One region of the Lysinibacillus sp. NPDC097162 genome, then DNA from elsewhere that is predicted to be linked to it. Evidence: riboswitches for the same ligand, from Rfam matches in the RefSeq annotation. Region 1 holds a riboswitch; each other region holds the start of a gene.
The links. A riboswitch is a leader RNA that binds a small molecule or an ion and turns the genes downstream of it on or off. The one in region 1 is predicted to bind S-adenosylmethionine.
Positions count from the first base shown of each region.

Region 1 (4,808 bases):
CTTCACGCTCTATTTCATGGAATAAATTATGGTAGCATTTTGCCCATTCTTTAAATTGGAATTCAGCAAACTCCTGCTGATGTAGCCAATTGCGTGTTTGTCTAGTTTCCGTGATACTATCTCTTTCCCCAGTCATAATAAGCATAGGCGTGTTCGGAAACTCTGCTTTTGGCATGACCGCTAAATTGCGCATCATTTGCTGTAATTCACGATACCACTTTACTGAGATAACGGACTTAAAAGGAAACTCGTCCTTCATTTCATCTCTACCTTCGACACTACGCGTTAATTTGTCAAAAGAGATATCGTGTGTCATTTTAACGCTTGCCGTTAAAGCACTTAAGCTCGTTAATGCATTTGATAACTTACCAGGCTGTAATTTCAAATGCAGCCAAGGTGATGTCAAAATAATTCCTGCACACTCATATTTTCTCTTATGCATTGTATGAAGGATTAACGTTGCTCCTAGTCCGTGCCCCATTAAAAACACTGGCAAATCATATGAAAAAGCATTTTCAATTAAATGCCTTGTATATTTGTTGTACTCTTTAAAGTCCTCATCATGGACACGTGAGAGTTTCGCATTTGCCCCATGATTCGGTAAATCCCCCATGACTACGTGGAAGCCTTCCATTCTGAGTTTTTCAATAAGCCATGCGTACCAACGGTGATTTTCATAAGCACCGTGAACAATAGCAATCACAGCCTTCGCTTGTCCATCAGCTTCCCATTTCCACATTCACATAGTCCTCCTAAATAAATAGTTACACAATGATTATAACGAAATATTCTCGTCTTTATAAAATTATATTTGCATAAAATTGCGCATTTGATACGATAATACTACATCAAAGAAAGAAAAGAGGCGTTTAGCATGATTTATCCGTTTAAAGACAAAACACCTACTATTGATCCATCAGTTTTTATAGCTGACTATGCAACCGTTACTGGTGACGTAACGATTGGTGCCGAGACAACTATATGGTTTAATACAGTTATTCGAGGTGATGTATCACCAACAATAATTGGTAAACGAGTAAGTATCCAAGATCTTTGCTGTCTACATCAAAGTCCAAAATATCCATTAATAATCGAAGATGAAGTAACAGTTGGACACCAAGTAACTTTACATAGCTGTACAATTCGAAAAAATGCATTAATAGGTATGGGATCAATCGTGTTGGATGGGGCAGAGATAGGAGAAGGTGCATTTATTGGTGCGGGTAGTCTTGTACCTCCAGGTAAAGTCATTCCTCCTAATTGCTTAGCATTAGGTCGTCCAGCAAAAGTTGTACGTGAATTAAATGCTGAAGATAAAGAAGACATGGAACGTATCGTTAGAGAATACGCCGAAAAAGGTCAATATTACAAATCTCTTCAAAAATAATGGATGCCCTAAAAATACGCGGGCTGCGATATAGGTGTAAGTGCTCTAGTAATAAACAAAGTTATATAGGATAAAAAATAAATTCGCGATTTCCTTCCAAGGTAAACGGAAAGACGCGAATTTTTTTGCAATCAATTACGCCTAGGCATCATTTCATCCAAATTTTTACAGCACGCTCTAAAAGCGCCTTAGAAAATCTATGACATCCGTCTGGGCCTTTAACTTGCTTCAGCATTCAAATCCAACCTTTAGAAGTGGGGTGTGAATGCTGAAGCAAGTTAGAAAGGGGCCATTACGTAGCCCCTTCAATAAAACATTTGCATATGTTTACCACATATTCGAATGCTCTTTACAAAATAGCTTATAGACTTGCTTTTTCTCTTAATGCATCTGCCTTGTCCGTATTTTCCCAAGGCACATTTAAATCTGTACGGCCAAAGTGACCATAAGCAGCCGTTTGTTTGTAAATTGGGCGACGTAGATCTAGCATTTTAATGATGCCTGCTGGACGTAAATCAAATAGTTCGCGAACCCATTGTACGATTTCGCTTTCGCTTACTTTTCCTGTACCAAATGTATCTACTGCGATTGATACTGGTTGTGCTACACCAATGGCATAAGCAAGTTGGACTTCAGCACGTTCTGCTAAACCTGCAGCAACAATATTTTTTGCCACATAACGAGCAGCATATGCAGCTGAACGGTCTACTTTTGTAGCGTCCTTACCAGAGAATGCACCACCACCATGACGTGCATAGCCACCGTATGTATCAACGATGATTTTACGCCCAGTAAGTCCAGCATCTCCTTTAGGTCCACCAATAACAAAACGACCTGTTGGGTTGATGAAATATTTCGTTTGAGCATCTAATAACTCACTAGGTACTACTGGTGCTATTACTAACTCTTTTAAGTCTGATTGAATTTGTTCAAGTGATGCTTCTTCATCATGCTGTGTTGAAATAACAATAGTATCGACACGAACTGGGATGTTGTGTTCATCATACTCAATTGTCACCTGTGTTTTACCGTCTGGACGTAAATATGCTAGTTCACCTGATTTACGTACTTCTGTTAAACGACGAGCTAATTTATGCGCTAAACTAATAGGTAAAGGCATTAACTCAGGTGTTTCGTTACAAGCGTAACCGAACATTAAACCTTGGTCACCTGCGCCAATAGCTTCAATATCTGCATCAGTCATAGAACCTTCGCGCGCTTCTAATGCTTGGTCTACACCTTGGGCAATATCTGGTGATTGTTCACCAATTGCAACTAGTACTGCTAAGTTTTCAGCATCAAAGCCATATTTACCACGTGTATAGCCGATTTCTGCTACTGTATCACGCACGATACCTTTAATATCTACATAAGTAGAAGTAGTGATTTCCCCTGCTACTAATACTAATCCTGTTGTTACAGTTGTTTCACACGCTACACGTGCATTTGGATCTTCTTTTAAAATGGCATCTAAAATGGCATCCGAAATTTGGTCACAAATTTTGTCGGGATGTCCTTCTGTTACACTCTCTGATGTAAACAATCGACGGTTTGTCATTTGATTTTCCTCCTATTACTCTTACAAATAGCATTTGCGAAATTAATACGGTACTCATTACCCATGTCAAGTTCGCTCCTGAAGGATAGAACTTTCAAGCCGTTGTTGCTTTTAACATGAGGATTTCGAAAGATCCGTCATTATAATAAGGAAAGAATTGTATATACTTACCTTTACATTCATTATGAAAATAAAAAAAATCCTTTTCTCACGTACTTTACATGAGGAAAGGAATAATGACTTCGTAACCTTTCACTCTTATCGTTCAAGGGTTTTCCCCTTGCATCAGGTTGGCACCAGCGCATGTCGTGAAATAGTTCATGCAGGTTGCCGGGTTTCACAGGGCCTGACCCTCCACCAGCTCGGGATAAGAGTATCCGTTCAATTCCTCATCTTACGTAAAAGGTCGAACGTTGTCAATTATTTTATGACTTTTTGTTGAAAGTTATTTAAAACACGAAAATAATTTTTGAATTAGTATAGATTATTAAAGCAATTGTGTTATACTATTTTTGAAATTAAGAAAAACTCCCTCAAACTCAAGGGAATACTATAAAAAAGGATGGTATTTAATCGATGAATTCAGTAGAAATTGCAAACGAACTGAAGGAATTATTAAACGGCGGGAACATTAACGTTCAACTTTCAGTACCACAATTAGCGGAAAAAGCTACATCTCGTGGTGAGGCTATGTTAACAGTAGATGGCGCAGTTCGTGCAGAAACTGGCAAATACACTGGTCGTTCACCTAAAGATAAATATACGGTAGAAGAAGAAAGCACAAAAGATAAAATTGACTGGGGTAAAGTAAACCAACCAATTTCTTCGGAAGTGTTCGATAACTTATATGTAAAAGTAGTTAAATACTTAAAAGAACGTGACGAATTATTCGTATTCAACGGTTTTGCTGGTGCTGACAAAGATTCACAATTAAGCATCCAAGTAATCAATGAATATGCTTGGCATAATCTTTTCGCCCATCAATTATTTATCCGTCCAACACAAGAAGAATTAGCTTCTCATGTTGCTGACTTCACAGTTATCTCAGCTCCTAACTTTAAAGCAGATCCAGCTATCGATGGTACATCTTCTGAAACATTCATTATTGTATCACTTGAAAAGAAAATCATCCTAATCGGTGGTACTGAATATGCTGGTGAAATGAAAAAATCTATTTTCGGTATTATGAACTACCTATTACCACAACAAGGCATCCTATCAATGCACTGTTCAGCAAACGTAGGTGAAGCTGGCGATGTGGCATTATTCTTCGGTTTATCTGGTACTGGTAAAACAACTTTATCAGCTGACCCTGACCGCAAATTAATCGGTGACGATGAGCACGGCTGGTCTGACAACGGCGTATTCAACATTGAAGGTGGTTGCTATGCAAAAACAATTAACCTTTCTGCTGAAAAAGAACCTGAAATCTATAACGCAATCCGCTTCGGTTCTGTACTAGAAAACGTAGCTGTAGATCCTGAAACTCGTGTTTGTGATTACGATGATGTTTCATTAACAGAAAATACACGTGTTGCTTACCCTATCCAATATATTGAAAATATTGTTGATCCATCTGTTGCAGGTCATCCAAAAACAATCGTTTTCTTAACTGCTGATGCATTTGGTGTATTACCTCCAATCAGTAAATTAACAAAAGAACAAGCAATGTATCACTTCCTAAGTGGTTTCACATCTAAACTTGCAGGTACTGAACGTGGTGTAACAGAGCCAGAACCAGTATTCTCTACATGCTTCGGTTCTCCTTTCCTTCCACTTCCAGCAACTGTTTATGCTGAAATGTTAGGTCAAAAAATCGATGAGCATGGCGCACAAGTATTCTTAGTAAACACTGGCTGGACT
Region 1 covers NZ_JBIWDT010000003.1:22,625-27,432, reverse strand. The annotation lists gene ACIQXW_RS14730 (alpha/beta hydrolase) at 1-739, opposite strand, end outside; gene ACIQXW_RS14725 (gamma carbonic anhydrase) at 875-1,387, shown strand; gene metK (methionine adenosyltransferase) at 1,749-2,945, opposite strand; SAM riboswitch class I at 3,201-3,319, opposite strand; gene pckA (phosphoenolpyruvate carboxykinase (ATP)) at 3,522-4,808, shown strand, end outside.

Region 2 (4,808 bases), on a different contig from region 1:
ATACCAAATTTTTTCAGTATTATTGGCGAATAATATTATATCAGTAATCATATTAAATGAATCTAAACAAATTCTAAACAATTTTAAAAAAATAAAAGAACTTAATTATTGGATTTCAAACCATTATTTATCTTTCCCCAAAAAAAATAGTACAAACCATTTTCATGGCTTGTACTATAGTGTTAGAAAAATCTATTTTACTGGTACTACTGCGCCTTTCCATTCCTTCAGGATGAAGTCTTGGATTTCTTTAGATTTTAATACTTCTAATAATTTTTTAATTTCTGGCTTATTTTCATCTCCAGCACGTACCGCAATAATATTAACATATGGAGATTCTTTATCTTCTAGCTCAATTGCATCATCAATTGGGTTTAAGCCGTTATCAATTGCATAGTTAGAGTTGATAAGAACAGCATCGCCTTCTTCGTTTTCAAACATTTGAACAAGTAATTCTGGTGCAGTATTTGCATCGAATTTAAAGTCTTTTGGATTATCAACGATATCTTTAATTTCTGCTGCTGTTTTGTCGATACCATCTTTTAATTTAATTAAGCCTTTTGCTTCTAACAATGACAGCATACGGCCATGGTCTGAAACTGAGTTCGATAATAAGATTGTTGCACCTTTAGGAAGGTCTTCAAGAGATTTATATTTTTTAGAGTAAATACCGATTGGCTCGATATGTACGCCGCCAGCATTTACGAAATCATAGCCATTATCTTTAATTTGTTGTTCTAGATAAGGGATATGTTGGAAATAGTTTGCTTCGATTTCACCAGACTCTAAATCTTGGTTAGGTAGTACATAATCTTGGTAAGGTTCGATTTCTAAATCAATACCTTCTTTAGCTAAAATCGGTTTTGCTTGTTCTAAAATAACTGCGTGTGGTGTGTTAGAAGCACCAATTTTTAATGTTACTTTTTCTTCAGTTTTTGCACTGTCGTCTGCTTTATCTCCAGATGTTGAACCTGCTTCGTCTTTGTTACCAGCACCACAAGCTGCTAAAGCTAGTACAAGTACTGATAAAAATAATCCAGCTAATAACTTCTTCATTTGTATACACTCCCTTTATTTGTTCAATCAATATGTTAGCGGTAAAAACCGGGTTAACCTTTTTAACGTTTGTCTGTTTTCGTTGTAATCATATCGCCAATCCATTGAATGATAAATACGACTACTAAGATCAAAATAGTTGCCATTAATGTCACATCTTGGCGATTACGTTGGAAGCCATCTAAAAAGGCTAAGTTTCCTAGGCCGCCAGCACCAATAATTCCAGCCATTGCCGTATACCCAACGAGTGCTACAGCCGTTACGGTAATTCCAGAAATAAGTGCCGGTAATGATTCTGGAATTAGTACTTTCCAAATAATTGTGGACGTTTTAGCCCCCATCGAGCGTGCTGCTTCAATAACGCCTTTATCAATTTCTCGTAATGCAATTAATACCATTCGTGCATAGAATGGTGCAGCACCGATAATAAGTGCTGGTAGAGCTGCATTCGCTCCTCGAATTGTCCCAAGTAAAAACTTCGTAAATGGTATTAGTAAAATAATTAACACGATAAATGGTATCGAACGGAATATATTAACGACCGATCCTGTTAAAAAGTTAACGATTTTATTGGCCCATAATTGGTTTGGACTCGTTAAAAAGAGGATTATGCCAATGGCTAAACCAAGTATAAATGTTACGACTGTTGAAAGAGTGGTCATATAAAGTGTTTCATATGTGGCTGTCCACATTTTTTCCCAGTCGACATTCGGAAAGAGACTAGTTAGCATTTGCAATCACCTCCGTTTGTACTTCAACTGTATTTAAATAATTTAGTGCAGCTGCTACATTTGTATCCGTGCCATCAATTTGCACGATAAGAGTACCGTATGCGCCATTTTTAGTTTGTGAGATATTGCCATGGACAATACTAATCTCCACATCAAACTGTTTTACTAAATGCGATATAACAGGTTGCTCTGTTTTTTCACCAACAAAGACAAGCTTAACAAGGTGTCCCGTTGGATAATTTACTCTAAGCTGTGCAACTGTCTCCTGGGTTTCCTTCGTATCCGTAATTTGAGAAACGAATTTTTTAGTAATCGCCGCTTGTGGTGCTTGGAACACTTGTAATACTTCACCACGCTCCACAATTTCTCCAGCTTCCATTACCGCTACACGATGACAGATTTTGCGGATAACATGCATTTCATGGGTAATTAATACAATCGTTAAACCTAATCGTTCGTTAATGTCGACAAGCAAATCAAGAATTGCATCTGTTGTTTCTGGATCTAGTGCCGATGTAGCTTCATCACATAACAACACTTCAGGATTATTAGCAAGTGCTCGTGCGATACCAACGCGTTGCTTTTGACCGCCTGATAGCTGTGATGGATACGCCTTATCACGTCCTTCTAAACCAACAAGTGCAATCAGTTCTTTCACACGTGCGTGTCGCTCACTCTTAGCTATACCTGCAATTTCAAGTGGAAAAGCGATATTTTCAGCAACAGTTCTTGACCAAAGTAAGTTAAAATGTTGGAAAATCATACTTACTTTTTGTCTAGCATCACGCAACTTTTGGCCCTTAATAGATGAAAATTCTTGATTGTTCACCTTCACCGTACCTGTTGTCGGCTTTTCTAAACCGTTTAATAAACGAATCATCGTACTTTTACCAGCGCCACTATAGCCGATAATGCCAAAAATCTCACCTTTGTTAATCGTAAGATTGACATCTTTAACAGCAGTTAATTCGCCATTTGCGGTTTTGTATTTCTTCGTAATATTTTGAAGCTGTATCATAGCGAATACTCCTTTTCTCATATAGAAAACCCCTTCACTCATAGACAAGTAGAAGGGGTCACGTATTTTATACGCTAAACCGTTCTCTCATCTTTCAAAGAAAAATCTTTGAGTGATTTGGCACCTTTTCACATATGTGATGGTTGCCGGGCTTCATAGGGCACTTCCCTCCGCCGCTCTTTATAAGAGTTCGATATATTTAATAGTTTTTAATATAGTTGTTACTTTACCATGCTAGCAAAGTTCAGTCAATTGGTTTTTTTAACAATTCGTATAAAAACGGTACGGATTGAAATGCATAAACCTTCTCTATAACTTTTCCTCCATCGCTAACGAGTAAACAAGGTACACTTTCAATTTGAAAATCATAAGCTATTTGCTCTAAAAAATTTATATTTGCCTTACCTAATTTCAACTGTGGCAGTAACTGTTCTATGATATCCATCATTTTAAATGCAACTGCACAAGTTCCGCACATCGGTGTATATAAATAAAAGGCAGTTTTTTCACCAGATTTTACAGCCGTTTCCCACTGCTCTTTTGACCATTCTTCCATTTTTCACGCAACCTTACAAAATATATTCATTATGGATGGAAAAATGCGCGCGCAATAAAATCATCGCAAGCACTTTCCTCGGTGTAGTTTCTACTTCTTTATAAGTAGGCATTGTTCGCAAATGCTCCGCCTCAGGATAATGTCTGTCCATTAATGCTCGTAGTTTATCTCCTGATGCATCTGCATCAAAAAATGTATATAGCTCACAGCCCTCATATGGGTCGAGTAATTCTTCTAATTGATGCACACCAATTGTACCATTTGTACAAAGTATTGTAACATCTTCACTCAAAATAGGTTTTATTTGAAGCTTATCCGAACGGCCTTCCACGATTAAACATTTCCCTTCGAACATCACGCCACCCCCATTTAGACAGTTATCTACTACAACAATTCATCGCCATTACCAGATTCCATATGATGCATAGATCTACATGTTAACAATCATTTTCACATGTCGCTTCGCAATTTGGACAACATTTTATGGTGAGTCACTGTACTATCGTTTACTTGCAGAATCAAGCTTTGTACACATCAAATTACCAACTAATACCTCGTGCTATATAATAAAAAACGCCGGTGTGTATGCCGACGTTTTTCTATTATAGGCTTGTTTATTCTGCAATCATTTCTTCGTATTGTTCTGCAGTCATAAGGCTTTCAATCTCTGAAGCATCTGCAGGCTCTACAACGATCATCCATGCTTTTTCATATGGTGATTCGTTTACGAATTCAGGGCTATCTTCTAAATCTGCATTTACTTCAACTACAGTACCTGAAATTGGTGCGTATAATTCAGAAACAGTTTTTACTGATTCTACGCTTCCAAATGGATCATCTGTTTTAATTTCGTCGCCAACTTGTGGAAGCTCAACGAAAACGATATCTCCTAATTCAGATTGTGCGAAATGTGAAATACCGATACGTACTTTACCATCTTCTAATTTTACCCATTCGTGTTCTTCAGAGTAACGTAAGTCTTTAGGTGTGCTCATGCCAAAAACCCCTCCATAAATATGTAATATATTCACTTTCAGTGTGCCATACTTCTTTCATAAAAACAAGGATTAAAGCTGTTATTTCCACGCTTGTTCAAAATCTGATTCCTTAAAACCTAACGTTACTTTTTTTCCATCAGTAACAATTGGTCGCTTAATTAGCATACCGTCAGAAGCAAGTAGTGTGAGCTGTTCATCTTCGGGCATTTCCGCCAGTTTATCCTTCAACCCAAGTTCGCGATATTTCATGCCAGATGTATTGAAAAATTTCTTCAGTGGCTGTCCGCTAGCTTGCCAATAACTCTTTATTTGCTCTTTCGTAGGTGGTTGTTCAACAATGTGTACCTCTTCGTATGAAACGCCATTGTCGTTTAACCACTTCTGTGCTTTTTTACAAGTTGTACATTTAGGGTAATGGATAAATTGAATCATATTTATAGGCTCCTCTA
Region 2 covers NZ_JBIWDT010000004.1:251,646-256,453, reverse strand. The annotation lists gene ACIQXW_RS17935 (MetQ/NlpA family ABC transporter substrate-binding protein) at 193-1,056, opposite strand; gene ACIQXW_RS17930 (methionine ABC transporter permease) at 1,119-1,787, opposite strand; gene ACIQXW_RS17925 (methionine ABC transporter ATP-binding protein) at 1,777-2,805, opposite strand; SAM riboswitch class I at 2,890-2,994, opposite strand; gene ACIQXW_RS17920 (thioredoxin family protein) at 3,050-3,361, opposite strand; gene ACIQXW_RS17915 (toprim domain-containing protein) at 3,375-3,716, opposite strand; gene gcvH (glycine cleavage system protein GcvH) at 3,976-4,356, opposite strand; gene ACIQXW_RS17905 (arsenate reductase family protein) at 4,438-4,791, opposite strand.
Region 2: linked by a shared signal. The riboswitch ahead of ACIQXW_RS17925 (methionine ABC transporter ATP-binding protein) and the one ahead of metK (methionine adenosyltransferase) in region 1 are both predicted to bind S-adenosylmethionine.

Region 3 (4,808 bases), on a different contig from region 1:
AAAACCTTTTAATTTTTGAGATAAAGTTTCTGGAGATTCATGATAACAACCTTCCTCATCTGGCAAACCAGCATTTGGATAACAGCTAATATAGCCGGTAGAAAGCTCCGCTAACGAACGAATATGATCTGTCATAAACTCTGGACCTGTCGCACAGTTTAAGCCGACAGATAACGGCTTAATATGCTCAATTGATATGTAAAAGGCATCAATCGTTTGCCCTGCTAGCGTTGTGCCCATTGGCTCAATCGTGCCTGAAATCATAACAGGTAGTTCTTTTCCAGTTTCCTCAAACGCACGTGATACCCCCAGTGTCCCCGCTTTTACATTTAGCATATCCTGACTTGTTTCAAGAAGCAGTACGTCTGAGCCCGCTTCGATTAGTGCCTTTGCCTGTACATAAAAGTTTTCTTCAAGTTCATCAAAGGTAATACCGCCAGTTACTGATAACGTTTTTGTCGTTGGACCCATTGCTCCCGCAACAAAACGGGGCCACTCTGGAGTAGAAAACTCATCCACTACTTTGCGCGCAATTTCTACCGCACGTTTATTAATTTCTTCTGCCTTAGACCCAAGGCTATATTCATTTAATACGAGAGGCGTACCTCCAAACGTATTTGTACAAATAATATCCGCACCAGCCTCTAAATATTTACGGTGAACTTTTTCAAGCACATCAGGTCTAGTTAATACAAGATTCTCGTTACAACCATCAAGCTCCTCGCCACCAAAATCTTCTGCTGATAAGTTTTCATTTTGAAGCATTGTACCCATTGCGCCATCCAGAATTAATATTCGTTTCTCTAGTTGCTCTTCAATCAAGTGCTTAGCCATCTATACTTACCCCTTTTTTCTGTTCATCCAATTGCTCAATAAATTTCATTAACTCTAGCGTCATATCATAGCGTAAAAACGGTGTAATTAAGTAAATACCATTGAAATACTCTGCAGCTACTTCTACTAACTCTTTAGCAATTGCAATCCCTTCTAATGTTGAACGTTCCTTATCTTCACCACATGCCTTCATGCGTGACAGTGCATCGTCAGATAGTTTGATACCTGGTACTTCATGGTGTAAAAACTCAGCGCTCTTATAGCTCGTTACTGGCATAATACCAATATAAATTGGTGCATCTAAATGCTTTGTTGCCTCATAAATTTCAATGATTTTTTCTTTCGTATAAACTGGTTGAGAAATAAAGTAATCCGCACCATGCTCTATTTTTTTCTCTAGTCGAGCTACTGCTCGGTCTAGTACACGTACATTTGGGTTAAATGCTGCCGCTACAGAAAAGTTTGCCTTTTTACGAAGTGGCTTTCCGGAAAATGAAATACCGTCATTTAACTGTTTAATCAGCTGGATTAGCTCCATAGAAGATACATCATAAACGCTTGTGGCTCCTGGGAAATCACCTACCTTAGTCGGATCTCCAGTAACCGCTAAAATATCATGAATGCCAAGTGCATTTAAGCCCATTAAATGTGACTGTAATCCAATTAAATTACGGTCACGGCACGTTATATGCGTTAACGGTCGGACACCGTGCGTTTCCTTCAATAACGCACCCATTGCCACATTACTAATGCGGGGCGATGCAAGTGAATTATCTGCCATCATCACTACATCAGCGCCTGCTTCATATAATTTTTTCGCACCTTGAATAAAGCCGTCAATTTCTAAATGCCTCGGTGTGTCTAACTCCACGATAACCGAACGCTCGCGCTTTACCTTCGCGTGCAATGGCTCATACGTCGCAGGCTCTGCTTCACGTACAACCTGTACTTTTTCAGGCTTTGCTAACTTTTCTTCAATAGGTGTTAACTCTTCTAAATATTTTTTCGCTGCTGCTATGTGCTTTGGTGTTGTACCACAGCAACCACCGATTAAACGAACACCTTGGTCAACCAGTGCAACTGCGGCACGACCAAAATAATCAGCTTCTGACTCATATACGACACGCCCATCCTCTAAATCTAGCAAGGATGCATTTGGATATGCAGACATAAATGCTTTTTCAGGAAGCTCAACTCCTTCAAATGCTTGAATTGTATGATGCGGTCCTAAACGACAATTTACGCCTACTACATCTGCACCAAGAGCCTCTAACTCGTGCAATGCTTGATTTAATGCCATTCCATTTTGTAACACGCCCGGTTCATGCATCGACACCTGCGCAATAATTGGTAGCTTTGTTTTGGCACGTAACATTTTCAACGTTGCGCTTAACTCTTCGAAATCATAATACGTTTCAAGTAAAAGGCCATCTGGATTGCCTGCAAGTAACACATTTGCTTGCTCTTCAACTGTCGATAAAATTTCCTCTAACGTTGCATCACTTTTACGAATACCACGGATGCCTCCAATTGTGCCTAACACAAATTGTCCGCCATCTGCTGCAGCACGTTTCGCAATCGTGATTGCAGCTTCATTAAACTGCTGAACTCGCGATTCTAAACCGTAGCGTGCTAATTTAATCGCATTAGCACCGTAAGTATTTGTCTGAATCACATCTGCACCAGCAGCAATATATTCTTTATGGATTTTTTCAATTAACTTCGGTCTCTGTACATTCATTTCTTCATGGCAGTACTCCAAGCCGTAGCCATATAATACAGTACCAATAGCACCATCTGCAGTTAATACATGTGATTTTAACTTTTCTAGCAATCCCATAAAACGTAACCCTCACTTTCCTTGTATCCAAAAATATAAAAAGCCTTCTTTTAAAAAAAGAAGGCTTTAACGAATCGTAATTGTTTTTCCTTCTCATCTTCGACCAAAAAGGTCTTCTGGATTTAGCACCTGACATTAGTTGGTTGCTGAAGCTTCATAGGGCCAGTCCCTCGGCTTCTCTCGATAAGAATGTAGTATGAATTTTTCAAATAATTAAAAGAATCATATCGTTTACAGGCGATAGAGTCAAGACTATTTCACTTAACAAAGGAGATTTCTCCAGAAAAATATAAAATTTCCGCATTTGTTTTACCGTTATACTAGTTTTTCTCCAAGCTCTTCGCCTATTTTTTTACCATTTTGAATACAAGCACCAATGCCTACTCCGAAATAAGAACAGCCTGCAATCGATAAATTTGGATACCTTTCTGCAAGCTCAGCTGTTAAGCCCTTCAATGCCTCATGATGTGCTAAATCGTATTTTGGCATTTGATCAATCCATTTCGCAACATTAACTACAGTTGGCTTTTCATCAATCCCTAAACTTTTCTTTACATCGTCTAATGCGACAGCAGCTAGTTCTTCATCTGTCATCTTACGTAATTTTTCATACGCAGGATTGATGCTCTTATAAAAGAGTCGTACAAGCAATTTACTATTAGCAGATGTATGCTTCCATTTTCGACTTGTCCAAGTTGCTGCATTGCATTGGACATTTGAATTATGTGACACAATAAAACCCGTTCCATCTGCTGGTAGCACTGCATCCGGTACATCAAAACCTAAGTAAATTGTTATTGCAGAAGCTGTAGTAAATTCCTTAAAATAATGATCTAACGATGGGTCCTGTAATAAGCTTTGCACCGCTTCATTGGGCAACGCTAGAACAACGTGATTAGCCTCAAGCTTTCTACTATTTGCTAATGTAATTGTATATTGCCCTTCATGTTTCTTTACACTTGTTGTTGCTACACCTTTAATAATTTCTACTTCTGTTAACGTTTCTTCAAGGCGGTCAATTAGAGATGATAAGCCTTTTTTAAACGAAATAAACTTTTTATTGGAAGCTTTCATAAATTGTTCGCGATTTGCATCAAACCCCTTGATGATGCTACCGTATTCATTTTTATAATCGATTAAGTACGGCAATGTAGAAGCAATCGAAAGTTGATGTAGGTCACCAGAATATACTCCTGCTAATACTGGCGCTATTTGATTTTGCACAAGCTCTTCACCTAAGTAATACGTTAAAAACTCGCCTATTGAGCTTTCTTTCGTAAAACCTTTATTAGGCATCGTTAAGTCCTGTAATGCGATTTGCTTACCAGCTTCTGATACAAGCGTACTTGCTTCCAGAGATGCTAAACTCATAGGAATACCGAATGTTGAATCAGCTGGTATTGCATGTAATTCGTCGTTTGTATAGATATAAGATACACCTGTTTCGTTGTACACTAGCTCCTGTTCAAAGTTAAGCTCCTGTACTAGCTCCATAACGCCTTTATGACGAGCTACAATTGAATCAGCGCCCGTTTCCATTATAAAACCATGGTCATATGCGGAGTATAGCTTTCCACCTAAGTATGCATTTTTTTCAACAAGTACTAGGTTTACATCTATTTTTTTCTCCAATACTTGACGTTGTAGATAATGCATCGTACATAAACCTGTAATCCCGCCACCCAATACAACTATTGTTTCCATGAAGATCGCCCCTAATTTCTTTATTTATCTCCTATTAGTATAAACTGTTTTTGCAAACATTTACGTTCAACCCATTACAAATTTAGCAAAAATGAGGCAATCAAAAAATAAATAGCCATTGATTGCGCTACGGGTAAATTGTTTGAGTGCCTGGCACCCTTAATAAAAATCCACTTCGTTTTCCGTAAAGGAGGGCAAGAGCACAAAGACAATAACTCCTATCCTACCTGCGGAAAGCAAAGCGGATTGTAAATTAATTTTTTATTTAGAGGACATTTAAGCCCCATTTTATAAAATCATTAAATTAGTTTAAGTTTTGGGCAACATTCGCTAATTTATCTGCTGAATTTGTAACTTCATTAAATGCAAGTCCAAGCTCATTAAGAATCTCAGCCACAGCGAGCACTTCTTTTTCCATGCGATCATTTTG
Region 3 covers NZ_JBIWDT010000010.1:25,251-30,058, forward strand. The annotation lists gene metH (methionine synthase) at 1-834, opposite strand, end outside; gene ACIQXW_RS22975 (bifunctional homocysteine S-methyltransferase/methylenetetrahydrofolate reductase) at 827-2,674, opposite strand; SAM riboswitch class I at 2,765-2,864, opposite strand; gene hemG (protoporphyrinogen oxidase) at 2,990-4,378, opposite strand; gene ACIQXW_RS22985 (protoglobin domain-containing protein) at 4,683-4,808, opposite strand, start outside.
Region 3: linked by a shared signal. The riboswitch ahead of ACIQXW_RS22975 (bifunctional homocysteine S-methyltransferase/methylenetetrahydrofolate reductase) and the one ahead of metK (methionine adenosyltransferase) in region 1 are both predicted to bind S-adenosylmethionine.

Region 4 (4,808 bases), on a different contig from region 1:
TTCATCTATCTCAATTTTTTTGTTTGTTGTTTTACTTAATAGTTCTATCGATTGGATGGCACGTAAAAAAGGACTCGAAATGATTCGGTCAATTTTATAAGCATGAAAAAAGTCAGCTAAACGCATTGCCTGCTCGTGCCCTTTTTCTGTTAAAGGCGCATTTGAAGATTGCCCTTGTGCTTCGCAATGTCTAATTACATAAATCCTCTTCATTTCGCTCCCCCCTACAAATTGAAAAAAATCGCTACGTTTATTTCTAACATTTTACCATTTATAACAAATATGAGTAAAAGTAATTACTCATGAACTACAAATAACCATCATATATTTAGTCAGTATAAAAGATGATGCTTAAAGGAGGATATGATGCAAGCGGAAAACAAACGCCTTCGGAAAATCCAACATCTTGCTCATGAAATAATGGATGAGATGAACGCAGGGAAAGAATTGAAAGAACTCGAAACATTAATACCTGTCATTGATAATTTATCTCGTGCAATCGGTGATTTAACAGACGCATTTGGCAACTATTCATTAGATTATGTAGAGGAAAAAGTGAAAAATGCTCATACCCTATTGTTCAAGAAAGACAAAGTAGATATGTACCAGTTATGACATAAAAAAAGGGTAGCCCCCTAAAGGGTTACCCTAACGCCATTAATGCTCTTCAGGTGTAAATGTTTTGCAATCTGTTTCTTCACTTTTGGATGCATGCTGACCTTTTTGACTTACAACGTAAATAGCTTCTGCTGTACATTTGTTACCAGAGCCCCAATGCGTGCAGTTATTGACTTCACATAGAATCTGTTGTGCCATCGTATCACACCTCCTCTTTTGTTATCCTTAACAAATTCGGGGTTTTCAATACTTAACTTAAACATAAAACCTTAATATAGCCTAAAATCATAATCGTGCCTGTTTTTTCTTTATTATCTTCTAACAGCGACTAATTTATTTGCTGCGTGACAATGTTTAATATTGTTGTCATGCTGATCTTCAAATTGGTAGGAACGATAATATTGAATAGACCAACTATGATATAAATCTTTGATTTCGCCTTCTTTACATATTCCTTTAACAAATGGTGCTAAATCGTCTGGAATATCTACTTCGTCTGTAAATACTGTAATAATATTGATGCCTTGTGTCTTCGTATGTATTTGCATTGAATGAATAATGCTATGCCAAGCTTCACGCTCTAAAAAGTGGAACAAGCCATGTGAAATAATACAATCATAGGAATGTTTAAACTTATAAGTAGTAACATCTTGCACAATAGCCTGTAAGTTATGTAATTGGTGCAACGCTTTATATTTATTGATTTTAGCAATACCTGCCTCCGAAATATCGATGGCTTCAACCTCAAACCCAAGCTGTGCTAAATAGACTGCGTGCCGACCATCACCACACCCTATATCTAAAATACGCGCCCCAGCTTGTAATGTTTTTGCCCATTCAACCACCTCATCACTTGGGTTACCAAAAGCATAATGCGTATCCGCTAAGTAATCTTTCTCCCAAAACGGTTTCACTATACCATCTCCTCTATCGGTTAATTTAAAAAAACGTGCTTTGACAAAACTTCATCAAAGCACACTGACAATCTATTGCGTAATAATTAACATGTCATTTTCATCAAATTGCCACATATCACCGTGTGCAACTTCCCAATAAAAGCCGTTTGGGTCTTGGAAATAACCGCTATAGCCTCCCCAAAATACTGTTTCAGGCTCCTTTACAATATTCGCTCCAGCTTTTTTTGCTAACAAAAATACTTCATCGACTTCTTCTTTAGACTTTCCATTATAGGCAAGTGTAATGCCATTAAAGCCATTCCCTACAGCAGGTGGATTCGCTTCATCAATATCCTTTACTAAGCGCTCAATTGGGAATAAAGATATTTTTGTTCCTGCATTATTAAAAAAAATAACATCTGGATTTGTTTCATCCCCATAAACGACTACTTCAAACCCAAGCCCATCACGATAAAATGCCAGCGATTCTACCATATTTTTCACACCCAATGTAATTAAGTTTAAACGATTCATCCCATCTGCCCCTTTTCTACGGTATCTAATACTTATTCTACTTTTTTAATTAATTTCCCTTTATCTCACGTTCCATATAAAAGATGTTCTTCAACACAAAACATAATGCCGCTACATAAGATACACTAAGATATTAGCCATGGATTGGAGGAATTCTGCTGTATTACAATCCTTATCCGTATTATGTTTATCAATATCCACATTGGGGCACTTCTAATACGCCTTTACCGCATCATTTGCCGGGACAGCTTGCGATGCCCACATCCCCAAACCCAAATCCGTACCCGCCTATTAATACGTTGAAGTTGAAAACATCTGCCAAACAAATTCAGCCAATTATGCAGCAGGCCCAATTACTGACAGAGAAAATTGAAGGGTCTGATCAATTTGCACATGATCTTAAAAATGCCGCACAGCTTTCCAAGCAAGATGAAGTACAAAAACTCATTTCTTCAGCTGGCGTTACGGCGAAGTTTGAAGCGAAATATACGCCAGATAATATTCGAATTGTATTATCAGAAGGTGGGTGCTGTAGTATAGCGGTAATTTTATATTGGTAAGGGAAAAGCTTCTTATTTTTTATAACCATGCACTCCTATAGAACTTGTAAACTTTTTATGATTATGCTAAAGTATTTGGTATTACTATTTCTGAAAATTCATATATTTTTCTTATCAAGAGAGATGGAGGGATTGGCCCTATGAAGTCTCAGCAACCAGTCTTAGGCATGGTGCTAATTCCAATTTGCGAAATTCGCAAGAAGATGAGGAGACTGACTTCAGTTACACGAGAGTCCTCTTCTACAAGGAGGGCTCTTTTTTTATTTTATTTTAAACAAGAGTTAATTTCATAATAGTTTTTCTAAAAGAAATCACGAACATTTTAATGGAGCAAAAGGCGGCTCGGGGCTTGCACGTGGAAAGCGTCTGCCTAAAGCGTAATTTTTATCTCTTCAATGTTCGTATGTAATGATGAAATTAATTCACTACTCATAATAAAGAAAGCAGGGAATAAAAATGACAAATGAACTTTTACAAGCATTGCAGTTATTAAAATCTAAGCAATGGGTTGACTTAACACACACATTTGGACCTAACTCGCCTCATTTTTTTATGTTTGAAGATGCCAAATTTGAAACGCTCTTTTCGCATAATGACGGCTTCTTTGCACAACAATTTACGTTTCCCGGGCAATATGGAACACATATCGATCCACCTATCCACTTTGTTTCAGATACACGCTACTTAGACGAATTAGAATTAAAAGAACTTGTCCTACCGCTAATTGTTATTGATAAGTCCAAGGAAGCTAAATCGGACAATGACTTCACGTTAAGTGTACAAGATATTTTAGATTTCGAAGCAGAATATGGAGAAATTGAAGCAGGTACATTTGTTGCTCTGCGAACTGATTGGAGTAAACGCTGGCCTGATAAGGATTTATTTAATAATAAAGATAAAGATGGTCATAACCATATTCCAGGTTGGGGATTAGAAGCGTTGCAGTTTTTATTTACAGAACGGAACATCAATGCAATAGGTCATGAAACGTTCGATACAGATTCAGCGGCAGATTTCCGTAAAAATGGAACGCTTGATGGCGAATACTTTGTACTAGATCAGGATACATATCAAATTGAACTGATGACGAATTTAGATAAGCTACCAGCAAAAGGAGCAGTCATTTTCAATATTGTGCCAAAGCCTGAAAAAGCATCTGGATTCCCTGTACGTTCATTTGCTATTTTGCCTTAATTCAATACAAAAATGGTCTGCCTCAAATGTCATATAACATTTGCAGCAGACCTTCTTTTAACATGCGATATTCATTTAATCGTATTTCTTTTTTTAAAAATATAGTACACAATCAGCATTATTACTATAAACAGCAATATAGCAAAGAGGCTGTATTGGGATAAATACATACCAACAAAACGCCACTTATTTCCTAGCTCTTTCCCTAAAGTAATAAATGTGAAAGTCCATACTATTGCACCTGCATACGCATAAACAGCAAACTTTTTATAAGGATAATTATTAATGGCTGCAATATATGCTGTAAGGTGACGAACGCCAGGTATAAAGTATCCAATTAATAATAATACAGGCCCTATCTTTTCAAACAATTTTTTCGTAAACTCAATTTTTTGTGCAGTTATATAAATTTTTGGCCCATATTTTTGTAATAACGGCAAACCGAATCGACGACCAACAAAGTAGCTGAGGGTGATGCCTCCTGCAGCTCCCACCGCAGCACTTATTAATGCAGGAATATGCTCTAAATTTTCTCGATAAACATTATACCCTACATAGGTTAAAAAAATTTCATCAGGAAGTGGCAGCCCGACAATCCCTCCAACTAGTATAAGAATAATCCCAAAATACCCGTAATGTTCAATAAGAGATTGCACGTGATGCACCATTTTTTACCCCACCTAAAGCCTTAATTTTCCCATTATCTTAGCTTAACATAAGCCTCTTAAAGTCAATTATTTCTAACAATCACTTTTGCATAGGTTTAATCATTATTACATGTATATCAATATTGTACAATCAACAGAACTTTATTTTTGTTAAATTCAGTTTTCAACAAAAACCCGCTTTACCGTATCTTCGTATCTCCTTCAGCGCTAATTTCTATTGATGATGACTCCATATCCCTTACTGTAGACTACGTCAAAACGACTTGTTAGTAACTGATGAGCTGACTAAAAAACAAATACATACGACAATGGCAACTAGAATAGCTACTACAATCATT
Region 4 covers NZ_JBIWDT010000007.1:170,658-175,465, forward strand. The annotation lists gene ACIQXW_RS21440 (histidine phosphatase family protein) at 1-213, opposite strand, end outside; gene ACIQXW_RS21445 (group-specific protein) at 367-615, shown strand; gene ACIQXW_RS21450 (DUF1540 domain-containing protein) at 658-816, opposite strand; gene ACIQXW_RS21455 (methyltransferase domain-containing protein) at 930-1,532, opposite strand; gene ACIQXW_RS21460 (VOC family protein) at 1,605-2,048, opposite strand; gene ACIQXW_RS21465 (YuzC family spore coat inner layer protein) at 2,303-2,608, shown strand; SAM riboswitch class I at 2,717-2,818, shown strand; gene ACIQXW_RS21470 (cyclase family protein) at 3,065-3,802, shown strand; gene ACIQXW_RS21475 (DedA family protein) at 3,874-4,470, opposite strand.
Region 4: linked by a shared signal. The riboswitch ahead of ACIQXW_RS21470 (cyclase family protein) and the one ahead of metK (methionine adenosyltransferase) in region 1 are both predicted to bind S-adenosylmethionine.